Regions from separate parts of the Lysinibacillus phoenicis genome, predicted to be linked through region 1. Evidence: riboswitches for the same ligand, from Rfam matches in the RefSeq annotation. Region 1 holds a riboswitch; the other holds the start of a gene.
The links. Region 1 has a riboswitch for S-adenosylmethionine ahead of ABC382_RS20375 (methionine ABC transporter ATP-binding protein). Riboswitches for the same ligand answer to the same signal wherever they lie in the genome.
Positions count from the first base shown of each region.

Region 1 (15,959 bases):
GAAGAAGGGCAGACTTTTCGGAGCAAAGAAATGGCTAGATAGCTATTGGAATCTAACCGGACACCATATGGCAACTCTAGCAGAAATGCAAGAGGCGCAGCTCATTAATATTCGGTCAAGTGCCTTTTTAAGGCCTTATTGTGGTCCATTGCGCGTATTCGAAGGGTTAAAAGTAAAACGTATTAAGGAAAGTATGCTCGAAGCTGCAAAGGCGCAAGCATTTTATCATTTATGGTGGCACCCTCATAACTTTGGCAAGCACATTGATAAAAATTTAGCGATGCTGGAAGAGCTATTACGCTATTATCAAGAGTTGCGCAGCCAATACAATTTTCAAAGTTATTCCATGCATGAAGTTGCTGAGCTATGCCAAAGCCACTTTAAACAGCAGAAATAGTTTTGATGAGGTAACCGCTCCAAAGGTTGTGGTACCCGCTCGAAAGTAAGGGCAAGGCGCTCCAAAAGAGAAGGTAACCGCTCGAAAGTGAGGGCAAGGCGCTCCAAAAGAGAAGGTAACCGCTCGAAAGTGAGGGCAAAGCGCTCCAAAAGAGGGGGTAACCGCTCGAAAGTGTGAGCAAGGCGCTCCAAAAGAGGGGGTAACCGCTCCAAAGTGTGGCAAGTCGCTCCAAAAGAGAAGGTAACCGCTCGAAAGTAAGGGCAAAGCGCTCCAAAAGAGAAGGTAACCGCTCGAAAGTGAGGGTAAGGCGCTCCAAAAGAGGGGTAACCGCTCGAAAGTAAGGGCAAGGCGCTCCAAAAGAGAAGGTAACCGCTCGAAAGTAAGGGCAAGGCGCTCCAAAAGAGGAGATAACCGCTCAAAAGTGTGAGCAAGGCGCTCCAAAAGAGGAGGTAACCGCTCAAAAGTGTGGGCAAGGCGCTCCAAAAGAGGGGGTAACCGCTCGAAAGTGTGGGCAAGGCGCTCCAAAAGAGAAGGTAACCGCTCGAAAATGTGAGCAAAGCGCTCCAAAAGAGAAGGTAACCGCTCGAAAGTGTGAGCAAGGTGCTCCAAAAGAGGAGATAACCGCTCGAAGGTGAGGACAAAGCGCTCCAAAAGAGGAGATAACCGCTCAAAAGTGTGAGCAAGGCGCTCCAAAAGAGAAGGTAACCGCTCGAAAGTGAGGGTAAGGCGCTCCAAAAGAGGGGGTAACCGCTCGAAAGTGTGGGCAAGGCGCTCCAAAAGAGAAGGTAACCGCTCGAAAGTGTGGACAAGGTGCTCCAAAAGAGAAGGTAACCGCTCCAAAGTGTGGCAAGTCGCTCCAAAAGAGAAGGTAACTGCTCGAAAGTGTTGACAAAGCGCTCCAAAAGAGGAGGTAACTGCTCCAAAATCTGAACAAAACGCACCTAACTATGGTGATCCTCACTATAAATGAAAGATATAAGACCAACTCACAATATGAAAATCACCCTTTCGTTATTGAAAGCAAACTAGATTGGTTTCTAGTTTGCTTTTTTGTTGTCTAATTGAGAAATTTCAAAAGAAAAGAGGAAAAAAGTAAAACAATGACGAAAATGAATGTACGAATGGTACTATAATAGTAGAAATTTTATGGTAGGACATTTTGCGGAAAGTAAAAATTTATGTAGGTCAATTTAACTTGGATGGAAAAGATATGAAGGGTGGTAGAGAATAATGTTTATTCAACCGGAATGCCAGTGGAAGCAAGAAAATGGATCAGCAATGCATCAATGGATAAAGCAGCAAGCTAATCCGAATCCAAATGATGTGGATATTGTAATTTATGGTGCGCTTTTATCGTATGCCAGTGGAGGATCAACAAAAGCGCAATATCCAACTGAATTTCGTAAAGTGTGGCCTAGTTTTCAATCATATAATTTAGATGAACAGGTTAATTTACGTGCGCTGTCAGTCGTGGATATAGGAGATGTGGCGATTCATGAACAAGATCGTATGCTTTCTGAATCTGCCATCGAAGCAGCAGCGGAAAATTTAAGTATTGCTTTTCAAAAAAGCTTTACTTGTTTGATTGGAGGAGATCATGCGGTTACTGCCTGTTCCTTAAGAGGTATAAAAAATGCTTTTCCGCAAGATCGGATTGGCATTATTCAGATTGATACACACTTAGATGCAAGGAATCAAGAAGAGGTTGGTTTAGCACAAGATTCTCCCATTCATCAGTTAATGGCAGCAGGAGTTGTTGAGGGGAAACATGTGTATAATGTCGGTTTGCATGGCTTTTTCAATTCACCTGAAATGATTCATTACGCAAGAGAGCAAGGGATTCATATGATTACGTTAAAGCAAATGCGACGAGATGGTATACAGCTCACAATTCGTGAAATGCTTCGTCAGCTGATGTATGAAGTAGATCGTATTTATGTTTCAGTAGATTTAGATGCTCTAGATATTATGTTTGCTCGTGACGTTCCTGCAGCAACACCAGGTGGCTTAACGGCCTACGAATTATTTGATATTCTCAAGCTGATTGGAGAAAATGAAGGAGTTCGTCATATTGATTTTGTTTATGCTGATCCTAAGGAAGGAATGCTACGTCCGGAAACCGTTAAAATTGGGGTAACAGCATTTTTACAGTGGTTAACAGGCATTCAACTTGATCACCGTAATCGTATTTCAAAAAAAGGGAAGGTTACGCCGTAAAGTAATAGTATTTCCGTGTATTGACAATGCTGATTAGTGAAAGTTTGTTATAATGTAAAATAGGAAACATTTTATTTTATACAAACTTTGTATTTGTAATAGAGAGGAAATTATATGACAACAAAACCAAAACTATTGATTGTTGACGGTATGGCACTGTTATTCCGTTCATTTTTTGCCTCAGCTGCAATGGGACATTTTATTCGCTTGGCAGATGGGACACCGACGAATGGGGCCCAAGGATTTGTACGTCATGTTTTAACAGCACAATCAATTATGAAGCCAACGCATATGGCTGTTTGCTGGGATATGGGGGCACATACGTTCCGCAATGATTTATTTGATGGCTATAAAGCAAATCGCCCAGCCCCACCAGAGGAAATGCTGCCTCAATTTGATATGGCGAAAAAATTATCGCAGCAAATTGGCTGGCAAAATTTCGGTGTGAAGGGTATGGAAGCAGATGATTTAATTGGTTCCATGATTACTAAATGGCAGGATGAGGCAGATATTACGGTTATTAGTGGGGATAAAGACTTGCTTCAGCTTTTAAGACCTTCTACAGAAATTGCCTTTACGAAAAAGGGCTACACAGAGTACGATATTTATACACATACACGCTTTAAAGAAGAATATCGTATAGAGCCAACGCAGTTTGCACAGGTGAAAGCCTTTATGGGCGATACTAGTGATGGCTATCCAGGTGTCAAGGGTATTGGTCCGAAGCAAGCATTGACGCTCATTCAAACATATGGCTCAATTGACAAGATTCTAGAATCACTTGGTGAATTAAAGCCAGGCCAACGCACAAAAATCCAGGAAAATTTGGACATGCTAAAATTATCCCATGAGCTTGCAACTATTCAAACCGATGTACCAATTGAAGCAGATTTTGCAAGCCTAGCGTTACCAAGCTATGAACCACATATTTTTAAAGAAATAGAAGAGAGTGGCTACACGCTAATCGCCAAGCACGCACGCTCCTTGTATTCCCTTATTTAACAATGAACGCAGAGTATAGTAATATGCTCTGCTTTTTATTTTTTATAAATAAGCGCTATTGAGGTTTAATTTTAACAAACGATAACACCTTCTCATTATCTTTATAGAAAGCTCGACGAATAGTACTTTCATGATGAGGTCTACCATTATCATGAAAAATTAACGATAGGTCGCCATTTTTTATGTCATAGCCAATTAGCGGTACCCAATGATAGGCAAAGGTCGATTTTTTATCTCGCCATTGAAGGCTAAAGTAACGATCAAAACGCATAGCAACGGGACGACCGGCGTCAATCTCCTGTAAAGCTTCTTTTAATGAACAATTTCGAATATCCCAAGTTGGATATAGTCGATGGAGATTGTGGATAAGTCGCCATTTAAATAAGCCAATTTTTGTGCCACCGAGCAGCTTGTAGAGTTCATTTATTGAAGGGGCTGATTTGTTCAAAAAGTTTAATATAACGTGAATAGTAGTAGGTCCACAGGCAGATTGACGGAATCTTGGTGCAATCGATGTATCATATTGTGATGTACCGAGTAGAACTAATTGTTTGTGCATAACAATCTCCTTTTAAAAAGAGCTGCATTTCAAAAATGAAATGCAGCTCTTTGCTCTTTATTGTTGAGCAGATAAAAATTCTGTTACTTGCTGAGGTGTTTTTGCATTGGCACTGTGTAAATGTGCAAGTTTTTCACCGTTTTGGAAAATTAATAAGCTTGGGATTCCCATTACATCATATTTGTCTGCAATTTCTGGAAGCTCATCACGGTTTAGCTCATACCAGTCATATTGGTTGTACTCTTCAATGATTGGATCGATGAACATGTTCATTCGTGTGCAATCTGGGCACCAGCCAGCGTAAAATTTCACTAGTACTTTTTGGTCACCCGCGATTAGTTCATTAAATTGATCTGCTGTAGTAATTGTTTTCATTATATATTCACTCTCCTTGTTTTCCATTCTACACATTTTTCTCTTAACCTGAAAGTTTTCTGTTTGGCCGTTTTGATTGCTACTTATTGTCTGCTTTTAGCTCGTAAAAAACAGAAAAAGATGTATATTGCAAAAATAATTCTTGAAAAAAGATTGCTAAATTAGACAAAATAATCTACACTAAAAACAGAAAAGTAGTTTTATCTTCATTCATTAAAAAGTGAGTTAAGAACGAAGATAAGCCTTAGTCGGGCTTAGTTGCCTGGAATGAATTTCATCCAACAACAGGACGAAAAAACACTAAGGTACACTTGATATTTTTTTGGCCAAAAAATGAATGGCTATTCATTCAATGGGAGAATAAGGGGGAATTGCTTGTGACTTACAACATTAAAAAAGCAGCTGTTCTAGGTTCTGGGGTGATGGGCTCTGGAATTGCAGCACATTTAGCCAATATCGGTATACCAACATTACTATTAGATATTGCACCGAAGGAACTGACGCAAGAGGAAGAGGCAAAGGGTCTTTCTTTAGAGCATCCAGCTGTAAGAAATCGTATTGTAAACGGAGCTTTGCAAAAGTTATTAAAGCAAAAGCCAGCACCACTTACTTCTAAGAAAAATTTATCACTACTAACGGTTGGCAACTTTGAAGACGATCTAGGGAAACTAAAAGATGTAGATTGGATAATCGAAGTTGTAGTTGAAAATTTACCAATTAAACAAAGTCTCTATGAAAAAATTGATGCTGTTCGTAAACCAGGAACAATTATCAGTTCAAACACATCAGGAATTAGTATTAACGCAATGGCAGAGGGACGCTCAGACGACTTTAAAAGGCATTTCCTTGGAACGCACTTTTTCAATCCTCCTCGCTATTTAAAACTATTAGAAGTGATTCCTGCTAATACAACTGCGCCTGAAGTAGTTAGCTTCATGAAAACGTTTGGGGAAGATGTGCTTGGGAAAGGTGTTGTATTAGCAAAGGATACTCCAAACTTTATTGCGAACCGTATCGGAACGTATGGTTTACTTATAACTTTACAGGAAATGTTAAAAGGTGGTTATTCTGTTGGTGAAGTAGACTCTGTAACAGGTCCACTTATTGGTCGTCCGAAATCTGCCACTTTCCGTACACTGGATGTTGTGGGATTAGATACATTTATTCATGTAGCTAAAAATGTTTACGATCAAACAACAGGTGAGGAGCAGCAGGTGTTTGCTGTACCAGAGTTTTTACAGAAAATGGTCGCGAATGGCTGGCTAGGTGCTAAATCTGGTCAAGGGTTCTTCTTTAAACAAGGTAAGGACATACATGAGATTGATCCAACAACTTTAACTTATAGCCCGGTGAAAAAGTTGAAAACTCCTTCTATTGAAATGGCAAAACAAACGCGAGGCTTGGCTAATAAAGTCAAAGCATTAACATATGCGAAGGATCGTACAGGTGAGCTATTATGGGGAATTTTTGCACCAACATTAATTTATTCTGCTCAGCTACATGGTGAAATTGCGGATGATATCGTAGCCATTGACAATGCCATGAAATGGGGCTTCGGCTGGCAACAAGGACCATTTGAAATATGGGATGCTCTTGGCGTAAAAGACTCTGTAGCGAAAATGGAGTCAGAAGGTCGTGATGTACCTGCATTTGTTAAAGAGATGCTGGCAAATGGTTTTGAGACATTCTATTCTGAAATAGATGGCGATTTAGCTTATTACAATGGGTCACAATATGTGAAAGTGCCAGTTAATGAAAAAGAGATTAATTTAAAACGTTATAAGAAAAAGCATGGTGTCATTAAATCAAATACAGGTGCTAGTTTAATAGACTTAGGGGATGGTATCGCATTACTTGAATTCCATTCACAATCGAATGCAATTGGGTTAGATATTATCCAAATGATTAACTTTGCAATAGATGAAGTAGAGGCTAACTACAAGGGCCTAGTTATCGGTAACCAAGGGAAAAACTTCTGCGTTGGCGCAAATCTAGGAATGATTTTAGTAGAAGCACAGGATGATAATATCTTCGAGCTAGATTTCGTCATTAAGTCATTCCAAGATGCTATGCAAAAAATTAAATATTCCCGTAAGCCAGTTGTGGCAGCACCTTTTGCGATGACATTAGGCGGTGGAGCAGAGGTTTGTCTACCAGCTGCGCATATCCAAGCAACGATGGAAACGTATATGGGCTTAGTTGAAGTAGGCGTTGGTTTAATTCCTGGCGGTGGCGGAAATAAAGCGCTTTATCAAAAATTCCTTAAGGGCTTGCCAAATGGCGTAGAGGTAGACTATCAACATATTGCCAATAAAGTATTTGAAACAATTGCGATGGCTAAGGTATCAACTTCTGGCGAAGAAGCACGTGAAAATAACTTCTTAAACTTTGCAGATGGTATTTCCGTTAACCCAGATCATCAATTATATGATGCAAAGCAAGCGGCTTTAGCGCTTTATGAAGCAGGCTATCAACCACCTGTACCTACAAAAGTGCCTGTTGTCGGTGCATCAGGTTACGGTACATTACTCATCGGTGCGCAAGGGATGTTTGAGTCAGGCTTTATTAGTGAACATGATTTAAAAATTGCTAAAAAATTAGCTTATGTTATTGCAGGTGGTAAGGTTCCATACGGCACATTAGTTGATGAACAGTATTTATTAAACTTAGAGCGTGAGGCGTTCCTAAGCCTTGTTGCTGATCCACTTTCACAGCAAAGAATGCAACACATGCTGTTAAAAGGTAAACCACTTCGTAATTAATTGACGAAATAGATCAATCTTGCACATGAAACAAAGGGGGATTAATAGGATGCGTGAAGCCGTTATTGTAGCAGGAGCACGAACTCCAATTGGAAAAGCAAAAAAAGGTTCATTAGCAACGGTGAGACCAGATGATTTTGGTGCTGTTGTAGTCAAAGAAACATTGAAAAGAGCGGGCTATGAAGGACCGATTGATGATTTAATCTTAGGCTGTGCGATGCCAGAAGCGGAGCAGGGGATGAATGTAGCACGTAGTATTGGTGCACTTGCTGGGTTACCAGATACAACACCTGCTCTAACGATTAATCGATTTTGTTCGTCAGGTTTACAGGCGATTGCCTATGCGGCAGAACGAATCATGCTCGGACATTCCAAAGCGATTCTTGCTGGTGGTGTAGAGTCTATGAGTATGGTGCCAATGGTGGGAAATACACCACGCCTAAATCCAACGTTAGCTGAAACGGCTCCACAATATTATATGGGGATGGGCCATACAGCTGAGGAAGTGGCTCGCCAGTACAATGTTAGTCGAGAAGACCAGGATGCTTTTGCTGTTCGCTCACATGAGCTTGCTGAAAAGGCCATTAAAGAAGGTAAATTCAATGATGAAATTGTACCAATCGAAGTGGAACAGCATTATGTAGATGATCAAAATAAACCACAAGTGAAAAAATTCACATTTAGTATGGATGAAGGGGTACGTCCAGGTACATCTGTTGAAGGTTTAGCAAAACTACGTCCAGCTTTCCATGTAAAAGGTAGTGTAACGGCTGGTAATGCCTCTCAAACTTCTGATGGTGCTGCTGCTGTACTCGTAATGGACCGTGAAGAAGCTGTCAAGCAAGGGCTAACGCCAATGGCAAAATTCTTAGGCTTTGCTGTTGGAGGGGTACCGCCCGAAGTAATGGGGATCGGTCCAATTGTTGCTGTACCAAAAGCGTTAGAAATCGCAGGTTTATCCATAGAGGATATAGATTTATGGGAAATCAATGAAGCATTTGCTTCTCAATCATTACAGGTCGTACGTCATTTAGGGATCGACCAAGAAAAAGTCAATGTAAATGGTGGAGCCATTGCGTTAGGTCATCCGCTTGGTGCAACAGGGGCCATTTTAACACTTAAGCTTATTCATGAATTGAAACGCCAAGGTAAGAAATATGGCGTAGTGACAATGTGTATTGGTGGCGGTATGGGCGCTGCTGGGGTATTTGAAATTCTTTAATAATTTGCTAGATAAGCTTGAGGTGTACTGTTTACGGTTGCCTCCGAACATTGTATACATCAAGCTTTTCTATAGATATGTTAAGCCAAGAAACATGGTTTTTGGAGTGCAATCGAAGCGTCAGCTATCTCTTTATAGGGACGATGAATTTATGGCGCTGAGGTGTCACTTATTAGGGGATTAGACAATCAAAATAGATACATTGGGAGGAATTAAACATGACTGAAAAAACAACTGATTTCATTAAAGGCGGCGGATTTCTTATTGAAGATGTGGAATTAGATCGTGTATTTACACCAGAAGATTTCACTGATGAGCATAAAATGATTGCTAAAACAACAGAGGAATATGTAGCAAATGAAGTATTACCAGTAGTTGAAAACTTAGAGCACCATGAATTTGAGCATTCAGTGCGTCTTCTTAAAAGTGCAGGCGAATTAGGTTTACTTGGAGCAGATGTACCAGAAGAATACGATGGGCTTGGATTAGACAAAGTTTCTTCTGCTTTAATTGCTGAGAAAATGTCTGTTGCAGGTGGGTTCTCTATTACACATGGCGCTCATGTGGGGATTGGCTCATTACCAATCGTTCTTTTCGGTAATGAAGATCAAAAGAAAAAATATTTACCTAAGCTTGCCTCTGGGGAGTTAATTGCAGCCTATGCATTAACAGAACCAGGTTCGGGTTCAGATGCCCTTGGAGCAAAAACAACTGCGAAGCTTAATGATGCAGGAACACATTATATTTTAAATGGTGAAAAGCAATGGATTACTAATGCAGGCTTTGCAGATGTGTTTGTTGTCTACGCGAAAATTGATGGCGATAAATTCTCTGCATTCATCGTAGAACGTGCATTCAACGGCGTTTCAGTTGGCCCTGAAGAGAAGAAAATGGGGATTAAATCATCATCAACTCGTACATTAGTGTTAGAAGATGCGGAAGTACCTGTAGAAAATCTATTGGGTGAAATTGGCCGTGGGCATGTAATTGCGTTTAATATTTTAAATATTGGTCGTTATAAGCTGGGTGTGGGCACAATTGGTGGCTCTAAACGTGCATTAGAGTTAGCAATTCAATACACAAACCAACGTCAGCAATTTAAAACAAAGCTTTCTGATTTCAATCTTACTAAAGAGAAATTATCAACAATGGCTTCTCAACTGTATGCATCGGAATCTTTAAATTATCGTACGGTTGGTCTGTTTGAAGATCGTTTAAGTCAGTTAAGCCTTGAAGAGCAAAAGCAAGGAAAAGTGATTGCAGGTGCTATCGCAGAATACGCAATTGAATGCTCTATTGCAAAAGTGTTTGGTTCAGAAACACTAGATTACATTGCAGATGAAGCAGTACAGCTACATGGTGGCTATGGCTTTATGGCTGAATACGAGGTTGAGCGTATTTATCGTGATTCTCGTATCAATCGAATTTTTGAAGGTACAAATGAAATTAACCGCATGATTGTACCAGGCACATTTATGAAAAAGGCGCTAAAAGGTGAGTTACCACTATTACAGGTTGCCCAAAACTTACAGCAAGAGCTTCTAATGTTAATGCCAGAAGATATCGGTACAGAGCCACTTGCTCAAGAAAAATATTTAGTGAAAAATGCGAAGAAGATTGCTGTATTAGCAGCAGGTTTAGCAGCGCAACGCTTTGGTGCAAAGCTTGATCAGGAGCAGGAAGTATTAGTGAATATTGCGAATATCGCTAACCAATTATTTGCGATGGAATCGGCTGTTTTACGTACAGAAAAAGCAATTGCTCGTGATGGCGCTGAAAAAGCACATCAAAAATTGCTTTATACACAAATCTTCTGCCAAGAAGCATTTGCAGAAATCGAAAAAGAAGCAAAAGATACAATTCTTGCTTCAGCAGATGGTGATGCAGCGCGTATGACATTATCTGCGCTTCGTAAGCTAACTCGCAATAACCCATACAACTTAATTGCGAAAAAACGTGAAGCATCTGTAAAATTAATCGAAGCAGAAAAATATATCGTTTAATCATCAATGTAGCAAACTAGCTATCCTCTTTTGGGTGGCTAGTTTTTGCGATACCAATAAATTGAAAAATAGAGAATCATAAAAGTGACGGTTAAAAAAGCAAAACAGATGGATAGACTGATGAAAATGAGAGAAGTTCCTCCATTCAAAACAATTATGATGGTATACTACAGAAAAAGACAGTAGAGGAGCATATTAATGACTATTCAATTTATCCATTACCCTAAATGTACAACATGTAAAAAAGCGCAAAAGTGGTTAAATGATCATGAAGTTTCCTATGAAGAGGTACACATTGTAGAGCAACCACCTACAAAGGAAGAAATAACAGCTTTATGGCAGGCAAGTGGAATGCCTTTAAAGAAGTTTTTTAATACATCTGGTATGAAATATCGTGAGCTTGGTTTAAAGGACAAGCTGGCTGATATGACGGAAGAGGAACAGCTTGAGCTACTTGCTTCTGATGGTATGTTAATTAAACGACCTATCGTGACTGATGGAAAAAAAGTAACGTTAGGGTTTAAAGAAGCTGATTTTGAGCAAACTTGGAAATAGCCGTCTTGATCGTAATGAGGACTTACCTCTATTTGGAAGTGTAAGGCATGATCTGAATGAAAATAATGTCTCCGATGGATGTTTCTAATTTTTGAAGCGAACTCGAAAAAATATGCTTTCAATTACCTAGAGGTGTAATTGAATCTTGTTTTTATAGGAGAAGTATGGCACACTGAAAGTGAATATATTACATATTTATGGAGGGGTTTATTGCATGAGCACACCTAAAGACTTACGATACTCTGAAGAACATGAATGGGTAAAAGTAGAAGATGGAAAAGTACGTATTGGTATTACTCACTTCGCACAATCTGAATTAGGAGATATCGTTTTCGTTGAGCTTCCACAGGTTGGCGACGAAATCAAAACAGATGATCCATTCGGTAGCGTAGAATCAGTTAAAACTGTTTCTGAATTATATGCACCAATCTCAGGTACTGTAGTTGAAGTCAATGCAGATTTAGAAGATAGCCCAGAATTCGTTAATGAATCACCATATGAAAAAGCATGGATGATCGTTGTTGAGCCTGCTGATGCATCTGAAGTTGAAAAACTTATGACAGCAGAGCAATACGAAGAAATGATCGCTGAATAAGACAAGCTATAATCGAAAAACGTCGGAAACTACCGGCGTTTTTTGTTATATAATGACTTATAAGTGGGGATGTCTAATTGGAGGTGGCGTAATGTTCGAGGGAAAATGCTTGATCGTAGAAGGACGCTCAGATAAGCTACAAATTGAGCCTATTTTAAATGAGAATGTTACAATACTTTGTACGAATGGTACAATTGGTGTGCATCAATTAGAAGAGCTACTCGATCCTTATGAGGGCTGTGAGCTTTTCACTTTTTTTGATGCAGATACGTCTGGCGATAAGCTACGTGCATTAATGGACAGACATTATCCAGAGGCTGAGCATTTACGTACAATGCCAACATATAAGGAAGTAGAGACAACACCAAGAAAAGTGTTAGCGATGATTTTATTGCGCGCTCATTTCTCAATCCATAATGAATATATTTTGTAAGGTTGCGTGAAATCAATGGAAGAATGGTCAAAAGAGCAGTGGGAAGCGGCTATACAGTCGGGTGAAAAAGCTGCATTTTATTTATATACACCGATGTGTGGAACATGTGCGGTGGCATCAAAAATGCTGTCAGTTATTGAACAATTGCTGCCACAGCTTCAAATCGGCAAAGCAAATATCAACTTTCTAGAGCAGATTGCTTATGAGCATCAAATTGAAAGTGTCCCATGTTTACTTGTTACTGATGGCGGGAAAGTGACAGATAAAATTTATGCTTTTCAATCTGTACCTTTTTTGTACGAATTGTTAAAAAAATCAATTGACTGAACATTACTAGCGTGGTAAAGTATCAAATATATTACTAAAACATTAAATATATCGAACTCTTATGAAGAGCGGCGGAGGGAAGTGCCCTATGAAGCCCGGCAACCATCACCATGTGAAAAGGTGCCAAATCACCCAAAGATTTTTCTTTGAAAGATGAGAGAACGGTTTAACGTATCATACGTGACCCCTTCTACTTGTCTATGAGTGAAGGGGTTTTTTTATATAAGAAAAGGAGTATTCGCTATGATTCAGCTTCAAAATATTACGAAGAAATACAAAACAGCAAATGGCGAATTAACGGCAGTCAAAGACGTCAACCTTACTATAAATAAAGGTGAAATCTTTGGCATCATCGGCTATAGTGGTGCCGGTAAAAGTACCATGATTCGTTTATTAAATGGATTAGAGAAACCGACAACAGGAACGGTAACAGTAAACAATCTAGAATTTTCATCCATTAAAGGGCAAAAGTTAAGAGCTGCTAGACAAAAGGTAAGTATGATCTTCCAGCATTTCAATTTACTTTGGTCTAGAACAGTTGCTGAAAACATCGCTTTCCCTCTGGAAATTGCAGGTGTTCCAAAAGCTCAACGAGAAGGCCGTGTGAAAGAGTTAATCTCACTTGTAGGTTTAGAAGGACGTGATAAGGCATACCCATCACAGCTTTCAGGTGGTCAAAAGCAGCGAGTTGGGATTGCACGAGCATTAGCTAATAATCCAGAAGTTTTACTATGTGATGAGGCAACATCTGCACTGGATCCTGAAACGACAGATGCTATTCTTGACTTACTAGTTGATATCAATGAACGTTTAGGGTTAACGATCGTATTGATTACCCATGAAATGCACGTTATCCGTAAAATATGTCATCGTGTAGCCGTAATGGAGGCTGGTGAAATTGTAGAGCGTGGTGAGGTGTTGCAAGTTTTCCAAGCACCACAAGCAGCTATTACTAAGAAATTTGTAGCCCAGATTACCGACACAAAAGAAACAAAGGATACAGTGGAACAGATCAAAGCAAACTACCCAACTGGTCAACTTGTCAAGCTGATCTTTGTTGGTGAAAAAACGGAACAGCCCGTCATTTCACATCTTGTTAAAAAATTCGATGTGGAAGTAAGCATTGTTCATGGCAATATTTCGCAAACGAAAAATGGAGCATACGGTACACTTATTGTGCAAATTGATGGTTCTAAGGAAAATGTGGCTGATGCCCTACATTATTTAAATACAGTCGAAGTTCAAACGGAGGTGATCGCAAATGCTAACTAATCTCTTTCCGAACGTAGACTGGGAAAATATGTGGCAAGCTACGTATGAAACATTGTATATGACAGCTATTTCAACAGTTGTCACATTTATTCTTGGATTGGTTATTGGTATCTTGCTATTTTTAACAAGTCCTAATCAGTTATGGGCTAATAAAATTGTTAACTTTTTAACGGGGTCACTCGTTAATATATTCCGTTCCATTCCATTTATCGTATTAATTATTTTATTAATTCCATTTACGAAGTTTTTACTTGGGACAATTCGTGGAGCAAATGCGGCTTTACCAGCCTTAATTATTGGTGCAGCTCCATTTTACGCACGTATGGTTTTAATTGCATTACGCGAAATTGATAAAGGTGTCATTGAAGCAGCTCGTTCAATGGGGGCTAAAACGTCCACAATTATTTGGAAAGTCCTAATCCCTGAATCATTACCAGCTCTGATTTCTGGTATTACCGTAACGGCTGTAGCACTTGTTGGTTATACTGCAATGGCAGGGATTATCGGTGCAGGTGGTCTTGGAAACTTAGCTTTCCTTGATGGCTTCCAACGAAATCGCCAAGATGTGACATTAATGGCAACTATTTTGATCTTAGTAGTTGTATTTATCATTCAATGGATTGGTGATGTCATTACCGATAAAATCGATAAACGCTAGAAAGGCATTAGAGGTTATTCCGGTTCTTACCGCTAACATATTTCAAACAAAGTAAAAGGGAGTGTCATAAATGAAGAAATTATTGGCAGGATTATTTTTATCAATACTTGTCCTAGCTTTAGCAGCTTGTGGTACTGATAAAAAAGAAGATGCAAATTCAGCATCAGATGATCAATCAGATAGCAAAGAAAACGTAACATTAAAAGTAGGTGCTTCTAACACACCACATGCTGTTATTTTAGAAAAGGCAAAACCGATTTTAGCAAAAGAAGGTATTGATCTTGAGATTGAACCATATACAGATTATGTTTTACCAAACCAAGATTTAGAGTCAGAAGAAATTGATGCAAACTATTTCCAACATATTCCTTACTTAGAGTTACAAATTAAAGACAATGGCTATGATTTCGTTAATGCAGGTGGCGTTCATATTGAACCAATCGGTATTTACTCTAAAAAATATAAATCATTAGAGGACCTTCCTGAAGGAGCAACAATTTTACTTTCTAATTCAGTATCCGACCATGGTCGTATGCTATCATTATTAGAAGCAAAAGGCTTAATTAAACTAAAAGAGGGTATTGATAAAACAGCAGCTGAATTAAAGGATATTGAAGAAAATCCTAAAAACTTTAAATTCGATGCGAATACTGCACCAGAAATGCTTGTACAAATGTATGAAAATGACGAAGGTGATGCAGTATTAATCAACTCTAACTTTGCTATTGATAACGGCTTAAACCCAATCGAAGACGCTATTTCTCTTGAAGACAAAGAATCTCCATATGTAAACATCATTGCTGTACGTAAAGGTGATGAAACAAAACCAGAAATTAAAAAATTATTAGAAGTATTAACTTCGAAAGAAATCCAAGACTTCATCTTAGAAGAATGGAAAGGTGCAGTAGTGCCGGTAAAATAAGAATTGAAAATTCTTCAAAAGGGTACATAAGTTTAATGACTTATGTACCCTTTTGTGTTATTGAAAAAAGAGAATGTCACTTGAAAAAAGCGAGGCGGTTGCTTTTCATCTCGGTCATTGGGAAGCCCACCTTTCCTAAGAAAGGGTACAGATGATTAATTATCCTCAACTATGTACTTTTTATGACGTATAGGTATGTTCAGATATTGTCTAGTTATATTTTTTACTATAATACTGTTGTTAATTTATTAAATAAATGATAGAAAATAATAATATAGAAAAACAAATAGGGAGTGATTCTAATGAATGATATAAAATTCGCCCATGATATCATGCAAGAACATGAAGTAGAACGCTACTTTGAAATATGGCGGGAAAGTGTTATTAGATCACGCCTTACAATAACAGCAGTCTTTTTAAAAAGAGCTAATTCTACACAACCAAATGAAACCACGAATGATCAAGTTACCTCATTTTTACAATCGAAAATACGTAAGACAGATTTGCTTTTTCAATTATCCGATGGAAATCATTGGGGTATCTTTTTTTTACAAAGTAGTGATGTAGAAGCTAAAGCATTTTTAAAACGAATATTTGCCATCCTAAAAGCAGAACGGAAGTTTCAACATATTGCATTAAAGGCCTCTATAACAGAAATAA
Region 1 covers NZ_JBDFMP010000002.1:3,769,749-3,785,707, forward strand. The annotation lists gene ABC382_RS20315 (polysaccharide deacetylase family protein) at 1-397, shown strand, start outside; gene ABC382_RS20320 (agmatinase family protein) at 1,628-2,614, shown strand; gene ABC382_RS20325 (5'-3' exonuclease) at 2,729-3,616, shown strand; gene ABC382_RS20330 (C39 family peptidase) at 3,672-4,175, opposite strand; gene ABC382_RS20335 (thioredoxin family protein) at 4,233-4,577, opposite strand; gene ABC382_RS20340 (3-hydroxyacyl-CoA dehydrogenase/enoyl-CoA hydratase family protein) at 4,928-7,312, shown strand; gene ABC382_RS20345 (acetyl-CoA C-acetyltransferase) at 7,362-8,534, shown strand; gene ABC382_RS20350 (acyl-CoA dehydrogenase family protein) at 8,753-10,537, shown strand; gene ABC382_RS20355 (arsenate reductase family protein) at 10,736-11,092, shown strand; gene gcvH (glycine cleavage system protein GcvH) at 11,307-11,687, shown strand; gene ABC382_RS20365 (toprim domain-containing protein) at 11,779-12,120, shown strand; gene ABC382_RS20370 (thioredoxin family protein) at 12,136-12,447, shown strand; SAM riboswitch class I at 12,504-12,607, shown strand; gene ABC382_RS20375 (methionine ABC transporter ATP-binding protein) at 12,691-13,719, shown strand; gene ABC382_RS20380 (methionine ABC transporter permease) at 13,709-14,377, shown strand; gene ABC382_RS20385 (MetQ/NlpA family ABC transporter substrate-binding protein) at 14,448-15,299, shown strand; gene ABC382_RS20390 (response regulator) at 15,602-15,959, shown strand, end outside.

Region 2 (15,959 bases), 3.4 Mb from region 1:
GACAAAATTGCCTTTATGCCTATATTTTTAAAAAGGCTTTTTTCCACAACTGATCCTCTCATGTCTAAAAGACTACCCTATGGTAATTGAATTCAAGACCCATAATGAAATCTCCTTCATAACATTGTAGATTAGCAAGAAAAAGTGTAAAATACTTGTTACAAACTATTAGTACCAAGTATTGACTATGAATGAAAGGAGTCCAGCTATGATCAATGGACTTATTATTTTATGTGCTTATCTAATTGGCTCTATACCTTCTGGATTATGGATAGGCAAAATTTTTTATAACACAGATATTCGTGAACACGGGAGCGGTAATCTAGGTGCAACCAATACCTTCCGCACGTTAGGAAAAAAAGCGGGTATCGTGGTGACCGTGATGGATGTTTTAAAAGGAACTGCCGCAGTGTTACTCGTGACACTTCCTATTTTCTCTGACAGTATGCTCCATCCGTTACTACTCGGCCTAGTTGCCGTAATCGGCCATATGTTTCCAATCTTCGCCAACTTCCGTGGTGGGAAGGCAGTGGCAACCTCTGCGGGTGTTTTATTAGGCTATTCATGGCCACTGTTTGTCCTATTATTTATTGCCTTTATTGTGACATTAAAAATTACTAAAATCGTTAGTTTAACATCTATGATAGCCGCTTTAGTAGCACTTATTTATGCAATCGTTTATTATTTTGTTACAGGTGACTTTGCATTAGGCATTTTGGTAGCCTTTTTATTCACTTTTATTATTTATCGTCACCGTGCCAATATTTCACGGATTAAAAACGGCACCGAGCCAAAGGTAAAATGGCTGTAGGAAGAGAGGAGCATTCGAAATGAACATTGCATTAACAGATGAAGCCCTACAATGGTTCAAGCAGGAAATGGAAGTAGAATCAGGTGATACCATTCGCTTTTATGCACGCTATGGTGGTTCTAGTCCTTTTCACGAAGGCTTTTCACTTGGCATGACTCGTGAAGAACCGATCGCTATAGGTGTTCAAACAGAAATTGATGGTGTAACCTATTACATTGAAGAGAAAGACCTCTGGTTCTTTAACGATTACAATCTACATGTTGACGTTGATGCAAGTAAAGATGAATTACAATATGATTATCGTACATAAAACAGTGTTTCCTTTCGGCATATGAAAGGAAACACTGTTTTTTATTTCGCTTCATGGTCCAAGGTTGTTACGTTGAAGTAATCTTTAGCGGTACCCGAAGCTGAGAAGACATCCAGTAGAAATCCATGGCAGATTTTCATGCCTTCTTCGTTTATCTGGTAAAAAATTTGTCCACTCTAATGGTAATGAACGTCCATTTGAGGAGGAAAACACATGTCCACGTCTAACAATATTGATACCTCCCCATCCCATACTATGAACGATTTGTTATACACGTCCCTTGCTAAAAATTTAAAAATCATTCAGAACTCACTCGGTCATAGCAATGACATCATTATACGAAAAATTACTATTGGTGAAACTGAACCTCATCACCTAGCCATTATATCGATTGATGGTTTATCAGATAAAACAACCATTTCCGATTCTGTTATTGATAAACTGATGGCTAACATTGAGGAAGAACAAGATATTGAAATTACAACCATTAATGAATATGTCCGAAATTCCTATTTAACAGTTGGTGATGTAAAAAATATTGAGCACTTTAAAACGCTCTACCAAGCTATTCTCAATGGTGAAACGGTTATATTATTAGATGGCTTTGCTGAAGGGATAGTGACCAGCACAAGAAGTGCGAAAGATCGAGCAGTAACAGAACCATCGACGGAATCGGTTATACGAGGACCTAGGGAATCCTTTACGGAAACACTTCGTACCAATACAGCCCTAATCCGTCGTAAAATAAAAAGTCCAAACCTCTGGATTAAATCACGTATTATCGGTGATGTCACACAAACAGATGTAGCAGTCATGTATATTAATGGCATCGCGAACGACAAAATTGTCGCAGAGGTATTAGCTCGTTTAGACCGCATCAATATTGATGGCATATTGGAAAGTGGTTATATTGAGGATTTCATTCAGGATTCTAAAAATACCATGTTTCCAACTATCTACAACTCCGAACGTCCCGATGTCATTGCTGGTGAATTATTAGATGGGAAAGTAGCGATTTTAGTAGATGGAACACCCTTTGTCTTAGTGGTGCCAGCGTTATTTACATCTTTTTTACAGTCAGCAGAAGATTATTATCAGCATTGGATGATAAGCTCCCTGATCCGCATATTGCGCTTTTTTGGTATTAGTCTAGCATTAGTAGCACCATCACTGTATGTAGCCATTACAACCTTTCACCAAGAAATGCTGCCAACACCGATGTTAATCAGTATTGCATCGCAAAGGGAGGGCGTCCCCTTCCCAGCTGTAGTAGAGGCACTCATAATGGAGATTGCCTTTGAGGTTTTGAGGGAAGCTGGACTTCGTATGCCAAGAACAATCGGTCCTGCTGTGTCGATTGTAGGTACCTTAGTTATTGGTCAAGCAGCGGTTGAAGCAGGCATTGTTTCAGCTGTAATGGTCATCATTGTCGCCTTAACGGCCATTTGTAGTTTCCTCTTCCCTGCTTATGGCCTATCGAATACTATTCGTGTGCTACGGTTTCCATTAATGATTTGTGCTGCGATGTTTGGTTTATTTGGTGTAATGTTTGGCATTATGTTGATTATTCTACATTTATGTAGTATTCGATCATTTGGTGTACCTTATTTAAGCCCATTTGCACCGTTAGTCCTGAAGGATCAAAAAGATGCCTTTCTATTATTCCCACGTAGAAAGTTACTAACACGACCTCGTTTAGTTAACCAGAAAAACATTGTCAGAGGCCATCAATATAAAGATGTAAAAAAGAGGTAATCACTATTGAATAAATGAGGAAATTAAATATGGCGAAAATAAAAGTGATCGGCTTACTTTGCATCCTCACTTTATTATTAAGTGGTTGCTGGAGTAAGCGTGAATTAAATGAATTAGCCATTGTCGTTGCACTTGGAATAGATAAAATAGACGATGCATATGAGGTCACCGTGCAGATTGTCGATCCTAGTGAAGTGTCGATGAAACAAGCCTCCACACAACGCTCCCCTGTTATTAGCTATCATGCGAGGGGTGAGACTATCTTTGAGGCTATTCGCAAAATGACAACACTTGCAGCACGGAAACCCTATTTTGCTCATCTGCAAGTAGTCGTCTTAGGAGAAGAGCTCGCAAAAGAAGGAATCAGTGAATCACTCGATTTAATTTCGAGGGATCATGAATTTCGAAAAGATTTCGATGTCATTATGTCTTATGAGGCTGCAGCAAAGGATGTGTTAAATGTACTAACACCCATCGAAAAGGTGCCTGCTAATAAAATGTTAAATTCACTTGAGGTTTCTGAAAAGGCTTGGGGCTCCACAATCGCTATTAATATAGATGAATTAGTTAACACATTAAGTAGTAAGGATAAAGGAGCATTAATTTCTGCGATTGAAATTCACGGCGATAAAAAATTAGGCGTCGATCAAGCCAATGTTCAGCGCGTCAAAACACCCGTTTTATTACAATACGCAGGTCTAGCTGTCTTTAAAAAGGATAAATTCATCGGATTACTGACAGAGGAAGAAAGTAAAAGTGTTAGTTTTCTCAGTGACAAAATTAAAAGTACCATTGAAATCATCGCTTGTCCGAAGAAAGGTACTTTATCTACAGAAATCACACATTCCAAAACAAAAGTAAAAGGCTCCTTTCAACATGGAGAGCCAGCAATCGATGTTCAAATTGAAGTGGAGCAGAACGTGGGAGAAGTAGAATGTGATATCGACCTTTCAAAACCTAAATCTATTGATTATGTGAATCAAAAAACAGCTCAAGGTATCAAAGGGCGAATTGAAGAAGCATTAGAGAAAATACAACAACAATATGAAGTTGATGTTCTAGGATTTGGTGATACACTCCATCGGGCAGATGCAAAACAGTGGAAAAAAATCAAAAATGATTGGCCAACTATCTTTCCAGAATTGCCGATTCATGTTCATGTGAAGGTGAAAACGCAAGGCTTAGGTACAATGCAAAACTCATTACTAAACAAACCAAAGGAGGAGTAACGAAGTGGTTCTAGCCGTTGCGATCTTGATCATCTCGGTCATCGTAGGCATTATTTTTATTCCAAAACTAAAAAAACAACAGGATACAAAGGGCATTGTTGTGTTCTCCATTTTGTTACTTATTGGTACGGCTTTAAATATGGCAATTGCCCTTAAAATCCATATTCCGAGCCCATTAGATTTAATAACATTTATATTTACACCGATTAGAGATTATATTTTGTCATTAAGCAAATAGAGAGAATGACTAAAAAAGGAAGGGATTCGATGGAAAAGGAAATCATTAGCTCAAGACAATTTACAATTATTACCCTCCTTTATTCAATCGGTACAGCTATTTTAATTATTCCCGCTAGCATCACAAGTGCCGCTAAGCAAGATTCGTGGATTGCTGCCAGTATTGGGGTCATCCTCAGTTTACTGGTTATTAAATTATTTATGACGCTAGCCAACCAAACACCTTCTCTTAATTTTATTGAGGCAAACGAAAAAATACTCGGTCCCTTTTTGGGGAAATTCACAGCCATTTGTTTCCTGATTCTGACCTTTCTTTCCGCTGGAGAATTACTCTATTTTATCGGGATATTCATGAAAACAGAAGTGATGCCGGAAACACCGACCATGGCGATTGCCTTGCTGTTTATTATTATCATTATGTATGCTGCCTATTTAGGCATTGAAACTTTTGCGCGGTCTGCAGAAATCCTCTTTCCGTTATTTGTCTTTATTTTTATTTTTTTTGTTGTCTGTATTACCCCTCAGATTACGTTTGAAAATATTCAACCTGTACTCGAGGCAACAAAATCATCAATGTTTTATAGTATTATTCGTTTTATGAGTATTTTTTCCTTTCCATTAATTGTGTTATTAATGCTCTACCCTGCTGCGGTTAATGTACAGCAATCCGCGCAGAAAGGGTTTTATATTGGAATCATCTTAGGTGGATTTGTTTTAGTGACATTGATTGTGCTATCAATTCTTGTACTAGGTCCTGAAAATACGGCTTCTAGAACCTTTCCAAGCTATGCCTTAGCACAAAGAATATCGATAGGGAATTTTTTGCAGCGGATTGAGATTATAATGGCCTTTATGTGGATCTCATCCATTTATATTCGAACTTTTATGTATTTCTATACGACCGTTGTCGGCCTTGCCCAGATTTTAAAAATCAAGGATCATCGGCCTCTCATTATACCGATGGGACTAATTGTTATTGGGCTTTCTCAAATAGTTCACCCAAACATTGTCCATTCGAACAAATATAATAATGAAATTTGGCCAATCTTTTCTTTTTTCATCACCATTCTATTACCGATCCTTTTACTGATTGTGGCGATTATTCGCAATCGCAAAGCGAAAGCTGAAACGAGCGAAATGCCCAAAGCAGAAACAAGCAATGACAATCAAAAAGTCTAATTTCTTTTAAATTAGCAAGAAATTAGACTTTTTATTTGAATCAAATATGATACTCAATTTCGTCAACAAAATCCCATTCATATGGTGTTTCTTGGTATACATAATAGTTCAACCAGTTCGAGAATAATAAATGGGTGTGGGCACGCCATGTATTAATAGGCTCTTTAGTTGGATCATCGTTTGGAAAGTAGTTTACGGGAACGGCGATATCAAGGCCCTTAGCCACATCACGACTGTATTCATCGGCTAGTGTTGTTGCATCATATTCCAGGTGACCTGTAATCATAATGTTTTTATTATCTTTTGATTGTACGATAAATACCCCTGCATCCTCCGAATAAGATAATAAGCGTAAGTCTGGATGATTGCGTACATCGTCAATTGACACAGACGTATGGCGAGAATGAGGAGCGGTAAATAAATCACTAAATCCCCGCACTAAATCTACCGTTAAATCGGTAATGACATGGGAATAGACACCAGAACATTTAGCTGAAAGCTCTATCTTTCCAATTCCATAGTGGTGATACAAAGCAGCCTGTGCTCCCCAACAAATATGTAATACGGATGTCACATTCTCTTTGGACCAATCCATAATTTCTGAAATTTCTTGCCAATAGTTGACCTCTTCAAAAGCCAATTTTTCTACTGGCGCCCCTGTAATAATCATGCCATCATAGCGTCGATGACGAATTTGGTTGAATGTCGTATAAAATAGCTGTAAATGAGATTTACTAACATTTTTTGATTCATGTGTGGCAGTGTTTAAAAACGTAATATTGACCTGTAACGGTGTATTCCCTAATAACCGTAATAATTGGAGTTCTGTTTTTTCTTTTTCCGGCATTAAATTTAAAATTAATATATTTAACGGACGAATTTGCTGTGTTTTCGCACGATCCTCTTCCATCACGAAGATTTTTTCCTCACGTAAATGTTCTCCAGCTGGTAAATTTTTCGGAATATTAATTGGCATCTTGCGTTCCCCTCTCTGTTTTCGCTCTCTTTTTCTAAAAATTAAAAAATCCCCCTCATTCCATACGAGATAGAATGAGAAGGATTTTTTCACGTCCACTCTTATCTCTCAAAGGAATATCCTTTGTTGGAATTAGCACCTTTCTAACACATGTTAGAGGTTGCTGAAGCGTCATAGGGCCATATCCCTCAGCTTCTCTTGATAAGATTATTTAATTACCTTGAATTGTAACATGAACTAGTTAGAATATCAATAATTCATAGAATATTTTGTGATTCGCTATGCATGTTCTTTGTCCATTTGAAGTACACTAAGCTTGCTGTTAGTGGCTTTTCGATATTTAAAATTTATGGTAAACATGCCGTATTTATGTTACCATATAGCTTTAGTAAGAGAGAGGAACGTGAATAGTTTGATTAAAATTGAATTTCCAAAACCAGATGTAGTTATCCGTCAACGTGAACAAGAAGTAAAACCAGGTGATGTGCCAATCACACCTTATTTTGGCTTTATTGATTTCCATAAAATCACACGTGATAAAGGCGGCATTTTCTTATTCTATAATGACAAGAATGAGCTATTATTCGTTGGGAAAGCTCGTAAAATCCGTCAACGTATTAAAAAGCACTTTGAGGATAATGTATCACCGATGAAAAACCACCGTGATGAAGTGTTCAAAATTGAAGTCTATGAAGTAGAAGATCCAATGGAACGTGAAATTTACGAAACATATGCCATTAATACTTTCCGCTCCAAATACAATGTTGATAAAGTCTTTTATTAAGACAAATTACAAAAAGCCGAAATCTCATCAAAGTGAGATTTCGGTTTCTTTTTTCACAGGATGGTCATACGATCGATGGGTGTGTTTTGCTTGTTGATGAAGACCTCAATAAGGTTCTGTTCAGGGCTTTTCGATATTTTAAAAACATATGGTTGGGCCTCTTTTCGTTGCTCGCTGCCTTCATTAAGATGAATGATGAGTCTATTTTCCTCTACTTCCATACTTGCTAGTACATTTCCCTTTGAATAATAGACGAGATAATACGTCGCGTCATCTTCATACAATAATTGAATATTGTCCTGAGAAACGATGTTTTTCTGAACATGTTCTGGTACGATAGGTAGTTCACGAATGCTGAGTGGAGTGGTAGGTGGCGTAGCATTACACGCTGCTAACATTAGTAGACACCCTAAACCTAGCAACACTAATTTATTCAGAATGCTCCCCTTTTCTCATCTTTATTCTAAGAAAAAACCTTTTCGCTCTTTCGCAATCCAATCCTCAAGCTCCTGATCATCGCGTTTTACTAGTCTATTGATAAGGACATCATGCCAAATATAATCCTCTAACAAATAGATATGGACAGGGTCATTAGTGATGAAGGCCGTTTCTTGCGCGGATGGCGAGTGACCATAAATCATTTCCTGACCATCTACCGATAAAATAAACCAATGTGGAGTAGACGTTTTTTTCGTATAGTGTGTGGCCCTATGGCGGTCAATAGTCGCTAAGTGTTCGTCTACATACAGTGTAATGCCATGCACAGGAATACGCTGTGACACTTCTTGAAGGTCTTGCCGTAGCGCATCGTACATATCTTCCCACATCGACAGAATCACTTTTTTCTTTGCTTTTCTTAAAAGTGACTGACAGTAATTGAGGATGGACTCCTTGCCCTTTAGCATCACGACTTTATGCTCCACTTCCTGAACATTTTCCTCTAGCTTTTCTAATTTCATACTTATCGACGAAAAATTTGATTGCCAGCGCTGCTCCATTTGCTGTAAAAATACGGACACGGGCATGGCTGAATAGGTCGTTTGTTCTGCAGTCTCTTCTTTCAACACGATCCCTTTTTCTACAAGGATATTTAAAATATCATATACTCTTGCACGCGGTATGCCAGAATTTTTGCTGACCTGATAGGCACTAACATGACTTTGTTGAACGAGTGCCGTATAGGCTTTTGCTTCATATTCTGTAAAACCCATATCTTTCAACTGGGTGATTAATTCCTCCATGTAATCCCTCCATTAGCTTTATTATAGGCTACTGTTGTGAAGATTTGCCAATAAAAAAGTTAGGGTTTACAGCAGTAAGTAAATTAGTTACTATTTCAGTAGTAACTAATTTAGAAGAGGTGTAATCATGGTTTTTGATGTCGATGTACATATTATCATTCTATTAATATCATTTGGATTTCTGGCAGCTTTTGTCGACTCGGTAGTTGGAGGAGGCGGATTAATTTCATTACCGGCTCTACTGTTTGTTGGTCTTAACCCAGCGGCTGCTGTTGCCACTAATAAACTAGCAGGGGCAATGGGCTCACTAACATCCTCTATTTCCTTCTACCGTTCTGGTCAGCTGGAAATTCGCTCTGTCCTTAAATATTTTCCTCTAGCATTTATCGGATCATTATGTGGTGCATGGACTGTCCATCTCATCAACCCAGCATTACTAAAGCCACTAATGTTAGTCATGCTGGCAGCAGTGGGGATTTATACAATCTTTAAAAAGGATTGGGGTGCTGTCTCTACTGTAAAAAATTTATCTAAAACTCATTTATTTTTATTTATGCTGCTGTTATTTGCTATTGGTTTTTATGATGGCTTTCTTGGTCCTGGAACAGGCTCCTTTTTAATCTTTAGCTTCCTGCTGATAGGCTTTGATTTTTTAAAGGCAGCAGGCAATGCGAAATTTTTAAATTTAGCGAGTAATGTAGCTGGTGTGTGTATGTTTGCTTACTTAGGGCAAATTCATTATGTATATGGTTTAGTCATGGGGATCGCTCAAATTGGTGGAGCAATGCTCGGCTCAAAAATGGCGATTCAAAAAGGAAGCGGCTTTGTTCGTACGCTTTTTATCGTGGTGACGATGACATTATTAGCGAAAAACGCCTATGATTTTATGATGCATTAAATTAAAACACGCCACAGAATTGTAATCTGTGGCGTGTTTACTTTAAATCATTAATTGTTCATTTTTAAATTTATGACTAGTGGCAAGACTCACCATAACAAAAATAATGAAGGATGCCACAATTGGCAGCGTGACTGTATGCATACCAAAGATGGAAGGATAGAAGCGATCAATGACAATGTACAGGGACATGCCTGTAATCATCGAAGCAATTGCACCATATTTGTTCGCCTTCTTCCAATACAATCCTAGGACCACGGTCCAAATAAAGACTGCCTCCAGCCCACCAAAGGCAAATAAATTCAACCATACTAATAAGTCTGGTGGATTTAGGGCAAAGATAATGACTGCTAATCCAATGACCGTTGTGACAATAAAGCTTGCACGCTTAATTTCTGCATCACTTGCTTTTGGCTTCATGTAATTTAAATAGATATCTTTCACAACTGTGGAGCTAACAAGCATGAGCAGTGCATTAACAGTAGACATCGTAGCGGCCATTGGTGCAGCTAATACAATCCCTGCTAAAAATGGCGGTAATACCTTCAACGTTAGAAGTGGCATCACTTTATCTCCAATATCAATACCAGGTAGGACAGGTCGAGCTAATACACCAATTAAATGCATACCAAACATGATTGTCCCAATCGCAATCGTACCGATAATGATGGCTAAATGCATACTTTTTGAATCTTTATAGCTCATCGCACGAACTGCAATTTGTGGGAGTCCTACGACACCCACACCGATTAAAATCCAAAATGTCGAGACATAAAGTGGTGTTAAATCTCCCTGTGCGCCAAAGGGTGATACAAAATCCGGATTTTCAGCGACTAGTGAGGTCATAATATTATCGATACCACCACCTGCAATAATTGTGCCAATTAATAAAATAACTGTACCAATAACCATAATTGTGCCCTGGACTGTATCCGTTAAAGCTACTGCTCGGAAGCCTCCAATAATAACATACACTAACACCGAAATAGCAAAAATAAACAGTGCCGTTGTGTAGCTTAAGCCTGTCAAAGATTCAATTAAACGTGCGCCCCCGACCCATTGTGCCATCATCGCAGAAAATAAAAAGACAATAATACTGATGGCGGATAAAATCACTATGACATGGCTTTTGTAACGCTCTCGTAAAAAGTCAATTAATGTGATGGCCTGGTAACGACGAGCTATGATAGCAAATTTTTTACCTAAAATCATGAGGACAAAATAACCCGCCGGAAGCTGTGCCATCGCGAGTAATACCCAGCCAAGGCCTTTTGTATAGGCTACACCTGGCCCACCGATAAAACTACTTGCACTACCATATGTAGCAATCATCGTCATCGCTAGAATGAAGCCACCCATTTCACGACCACCAAGGAAATACTCCTGAAGGAACGAATTAGAGGAACGGATATGCTTATTAGCCCAAATACCAATCCCAAAAATAATAATTAGAAATAATAGCAAAGGAAATACAACTTGCCAATGCATTAATGATCCCCCTCCTCATCATCAAATGGTACCTCTTTGAAAAAGAGTTTCATGACAATCCAGATGAGCAGGATCATAAAGCCTGTCCCTGCGATACAGCTATAGAAAAACCAGGCAGGAAAACCGAATACATACGAATAATTAGCTGGATCTCCTCCGCCTAATCCATAGGCAAAGCCAAACCAAATCGCAAAGTTGACAATGACTAGTCCAATCCCAATAAGCGCCTCTCGATGCGCTATTTTAAAGCGTTGATCTTTCACATGACAATCCCCCTAACCTACTCTATTTTACTGATATGTTGGTCTGATGGGAAGTGTAAGAAACGTTTTTTATCCTATGTAGTCTCGAACTGCTATCAATTAACCGCTCCAAAAAATAAAAACCCTCGTCTATCGAATAAGACGAAGGTTATTTGGCATGGAATTTGCTTATAACGGACGTTTTTCCCAAGGTTCCATCGTTCCCACTGTATGGAGTAACCGATCATGCTGAATGGAATCAATGACACCTTGTGATATTTCCTCATTTGTAAGCCACCGTGAATGACTATCTTCAATTTTAAAGCCAAGTTGAACTTGATGGTATTGTAGGGCATCAAGTTTATCGATTTGCCCTTTAACTTCAGTAAGATTTGCACGACTCCCCAAGACATGAAACAGTTTCCATGATCCGCCTTGCCATTGTGAAATTTCACTTGCTATGCGCTCTAATGTACTATCAGCATATGAATGAATCCAAGCAATTACTAATTCAATAGGTCCATTTTGCTGCATCGTTTCTCGTATTTTCTTTAATAACAAGGATTCATCACGATAATCTACTAACAAAGGGGTTATCATGGATGAGTTATTTGCCTTGTTTAGCAAACGTTCCATCCGATCGGCATTCCGTCCAATGACTGAAACATGGTAACCATTATTTACTAACCATAGGGATGTGTTAGCTAACATCCCTGTTCCACCAATAACTAATGCGTGTGTCATCCATTTATCCCTCACTTCATTTAGATTTAAAGAAATGTGAGAGTCGCTAAGCTACTTATTTACTTAACAGTTCGGCGTATCGACAAGTAGTTGCAATACCTTTTTATCAATTTTACCAACACTTGTTTTTGGTAATTCATCTAGGAAAATGATATGTTTTGGAATTTTATAGCGTCCTAATTGCTGGTGACATAGCTCATTGAGTTCATCTAAAACAGCAGTAGTTTGGTGTTGACAGACAATAAAAGCTGTTACAATCTCACCCCAATAGTCATCCTCTACTCCAATCACGGCAACCTCCTGTACATGCGGATGCTGTAATAGGCATTGCTCCACTTCCTGCGGATAAATATTTTCGCCGCCCGAAATGATCATTTCCTTTCTACGTCCCACGATATAGAAGTCACCGTCTTCATCCATCATGGCTAAATCGCCTGTTTTTAACCAGCCATCTTGCAGGATATTGGCAGTTTCCTGCTTGTTATTCCAGTAAAATCGAAACATATGCTTTCCTTTTACGAAGAGCTCTCCGACTTCACGAGGTGCACAGCTTTGCCCTGCGGGGTTGATGATTTTAGCCTCGTTAAATTGCATGCTCTTTCCGACAGCCCCTTTTTTCGCGTAAGCATGCTCTCTAGCTATATAAAAATTATTAGGTCCTGCTTCGGTTAAACCGTAGCCTTCTTTAAAAAATAGCCCCTTCTTGTAAAAGGCATCATAAATAGGATGAGGACATGGTGCACCGCCTGATAAAAATACTTTCATCGAAGGAAATTGATTTTCCTGAAAGTACTTCGTAGCAATCATCGCTTGATACATCGTTGGCACAAAAAGGGAAATGGTCGTTTTGTATTGATTCGTTGCTTGCAGCGCTGTTTCTGCTTCAAATTTATCGCCAATGATGACCGTCCCACCAGCCATGAGTAATGGTATACATAATGCATTTAAACCACCTGTATGAAACATCGGCATATAATTTAATGTACGGTCTTGAGCATGTAAACCCCAGCTAATAATTGTATTCATGGCGTTCCAATTCACCGATTGAAAGGAAAGCACAACCCCTTTTGGTCGCCCTGTAGTACCTCCCGTATAAATCATTAACCATGGATCGTCCATGTCCACTGCTTGCCTACTTGGTACCGTATCCTTCTCTTGCTCGATGCTCTGAAGAGGAAACATCTTTTCTAGTGTCAAGGGACAAGAACCTTCCTCATCATACAACAGAATAGAAGGGGTAGCATCCTGCAAAATTTGTGTTAATTCCTCTTTACTCAAACGCCAATTTAACGGCACATAGATAAGTCCACGTAGCCCACAAGCAAATAAAACAGCAAACAATTGAATGTGATTTTTTGCAAAAACAGCGACTCTACTTCCTTTTTGTAGCTGCTGACGCTCAAAAAAATGACTCCATTTACCAATTTCCTCAGATAATTGCTGATAGGTCCACTGCTCTTCTGTTGCTAAATTAATTAACGCGATGTAATGAGGCGTTAAGGCGGCACGTTTTAAAATCCAAGCTTGCTCGACAAACATCTTAACACCCCCCGATCACATCATGATGGCTCCATCCACATGTAGCGTATGACCGTGGACGTAGGAAGCCTCATCAGATGCTAAAAACAAGTAGGCATTGGCAATATCCCGTGGTGTCCCTAATCGTTGTAAGGGAACGATTGAGCGCATTTGAGCCACAATATTTTCAGGCATCTTTTTGACCATATCCGTTTCTGTAAACCCAGGTGCCACTGCATTGACGTTGATTCCCTTACGTCCTAATTCCTTTGCCCACGATTTCGTCATTCCTACAATGGCTGCTTTTGTAGCTGCGTAATTCGTTTGACCAACATTACCGTAAACCCCACTTACCGATGATGTATTAATTATTTTGCCACCACCAGCTGCCACCATATGGGGGATAACCTCCTGAGTACAATGAAAAACCCCAGTCAGATTAACATCGATAACCTGCTGAAATTGGTCCTCTGTCATCTTCGTCAGCATTGCATCTCTTGTAATCCCTGCATTATTCACTAGGATATCAATGCGACCTTTCTGTTCGATTACCGCTGCTACTAGTTGTTGAACGCTCTCTCTACTTGCTACATCTACTTGTATAAAGGCCACGTTGTCCCCTAGTTGTTCGGCAGCGTGAATCCCTGCCTGTTCATCAAAATCGGCGATAAACACAAATGCTCCTTCTTCAATAAAACGTTCGGTAGCCGCATAACCAATCCCATTTGCAGCGCCAGTGATAATCGCAACCTTATTGTTTAATCGCATGATTTCTCCCCCAATTTCTAAAAAAGCCTCGATTTCGGCTGTTAGCTGTGCTAAATCATCGATCAGTGGGGAATGCCCACAATTTTTTAAACTAACGAACTGTGTCTCCTTGCCTAGATCATGTAGCAATTCTGCATTCATTTCCTCTGTAATGACCAAATCCCGATCCCCTCGCAATACTAAAATCGGAATATGGAGTAGGAGGGCTTCTTGAGAGCCTTTTGCAATCTCATTGTCAAAAGCACTCATATTAAACGTATTAAGTGCGTGGTACACTTCTGCTAAATTCCTTTGTGTCAGCATATCCTCTATATATTCTTGATATTTTTCTGCGTTCGGCTGTTGATGGGTATAAATTAATGCATTCCATATAGACTGTAAGCCTTCACCATTTTTTGTGTCATAGAAGCCTTGCACAAGCTTTGTTTTGGATGTATCAATCAACACTTCTTCATAGCTATAGGCTCTTTTAAAGGATGCTGGATTGCCTGTTCCTAAATCCGTGTAGAATGGATATCCACGTGTTGAAGCGGAAGCTAGTAAAATCAGTCGTTGACAATGCCCTGGATAATTAGCGGCAAACTGCATACAGACGGCTCCTCCTGTTGACCAGCCAATCATATCGAAGGTTTGCAACTGCATAGCATCGATAAATAGCTTGACATCATCGCTAAAATCTTTAATGGCAGAGATAGGCTTATGATACGATGATCCACCAAAACCTCGTAAATCGATAGCATAAATTGTATATTTGTCATCTAAAGCATCCATCAGAATATCCCAATGCTTAGAAGATGTCATATTACCATGAACCAATAGTAAAAGTTGAGCTCCCCCTGAGCGCTTACGATAAGCCATCGTTTCACCATTTGCGAGCTGAATTGTTTTTAACATTCCATTTCCCCCTTATCCCCAACGTATTGTGATAGCCCCCCATACATAGCCAATACCTGCACTAACCAATGTAACAATATTACCTTCTTGAATACGCTTTTGCTCCAATGCTAGCTGTAACGACAATAGTTGATCAATCTGCCCGATATGCCCATATTCTTGCAAATAAATCGATTGCTCCTGCTGTAAACCAAGGTCTGCTAAAATATAATCATGGGCAGACCTCTTCATATGCAGCATCGCTAAATAGTCAAGCTGTGCTTCACTGTATCCACTTTTCGCTAAAGAGCTACGAATGACCTTCAAAAAATTCCTTAAAGATTTCTGTTCTAAGCGCTCTTTCATACCAATTGGGTCTAATACGTCAAGCTTATATAAGTTTTCAGTTAAATGGGATGGGGTTAACGGTGTTTTCGTTCCCCCAACTGGAACAACAACATCCTCCGAGAAAGAGCCATCCGTCATAATATCAGCCTCTAAAAGCTGGTTTTTATCCTCATTTTTCCGTAATACTATGGCCCCTCCACCAGCAGCCAAATTGTACATAAAACGTGTCCTAGGGTTGCTATAATCGATAAAATCCACATTCCGATATCCGCCCGCTAGAAGAATGGTTTGAATACTTTCATCTGAGGCCATTAAGCTTTTTGCTACCTTCAATGCCATAATCGTTGTGCCACAGCGCAATTGCACATCAAAGGCCCAAGCATTGACCGCACCAAGCTCCTCCTGCATTTTGATGGAGGCTGTCCAGAGTGGATATTCCTTATGCTCCTCCCCTATATAAATAACAACATCAATATCTTTTGGATCTATATTTGCCTTTTGAATCGCTTCCTGTGCAGCCCATATCCCCATTTGCACCGTATGATCATATGCGCCAGG
Region 2 covers NZ_JBDFMP010000002.1:380,976-396,934, reverse strand. The annotation lists gene plsY (glycerol-3-phosphate 1-O-acyltransferase PlsY) at 209-811, shown strand; gene ABC382_RS03180 (HesB/YadR/YfhF family protein) at 831-1,121, shown strand; gene ABC382_RS03175 (spore germination protein) at 1,335-2,876, shown strand; gene ABC382_RS03170 (Ger(x)C family spore germination protein) at 2,906-4,105, shown strand; gene ABC382_RS03165 (hypothetical protein) at 4,110-4,343, shown strand; gene ABC382_RS03160 (GerAB/ArcD/ProY family transporter) at 4,373-5,521, shown strand; gene metA (homoserine O-acetyltransferase MetA) at 5,562-6,497, opposite strand; SAM riboswitch class I at 6,596-6,705, opposite strand; gene ABC382_RS03150 (nucleotide excision repair endonuclease) at 6,910-7,281, shown strand; gene ABC382_RS03145 (hypothetical protein) at 7,335-7,679, opposite strand; gene ABC382_RS03140 (TrmB family transcriptional regulator) at 7,740-8,522, opposite strand; gene ABC382_RS03135 (TSUP family transporter) at 8,650-9,420, shown strand; gene panF (sodium/pantothenate symporter) at 9,463-10,908, opposite strand; gene ABC382_RS03125 (YhdT family protein) at 10,908-11,171, opposite strand; gene ABC382_RS03120 (short-chain dehydrogenase) at 11,340-11,894, opposite strand; gene ABC382_RS03115 (class I adenylate-forming enzyme family protein) at 11,958-13,433, opposite strand; gene fabG (3-oxoacyl-ACP reductase FabG) at 13,449-14,180, opposite strand; partial or broken gene phaZ (intracellular short-chain-length polyhydroxyalkanoate depolymerase) at 14,187-15,074, opposite strand; gene ABC382_RS03100 (3-oxoacyl-ACP synthase) at 15,087-15,959, opposite strand, start outside.
Region 2: linked by a shared signal. The riboswitch ahead of metA (homoserine O-acetyltransferase MetA) and the one ahead of ABC382_RS20375 (methionine ABC transporter ATP-binding protein) in region 1 are both predicted to bind S-adenosylmethionine.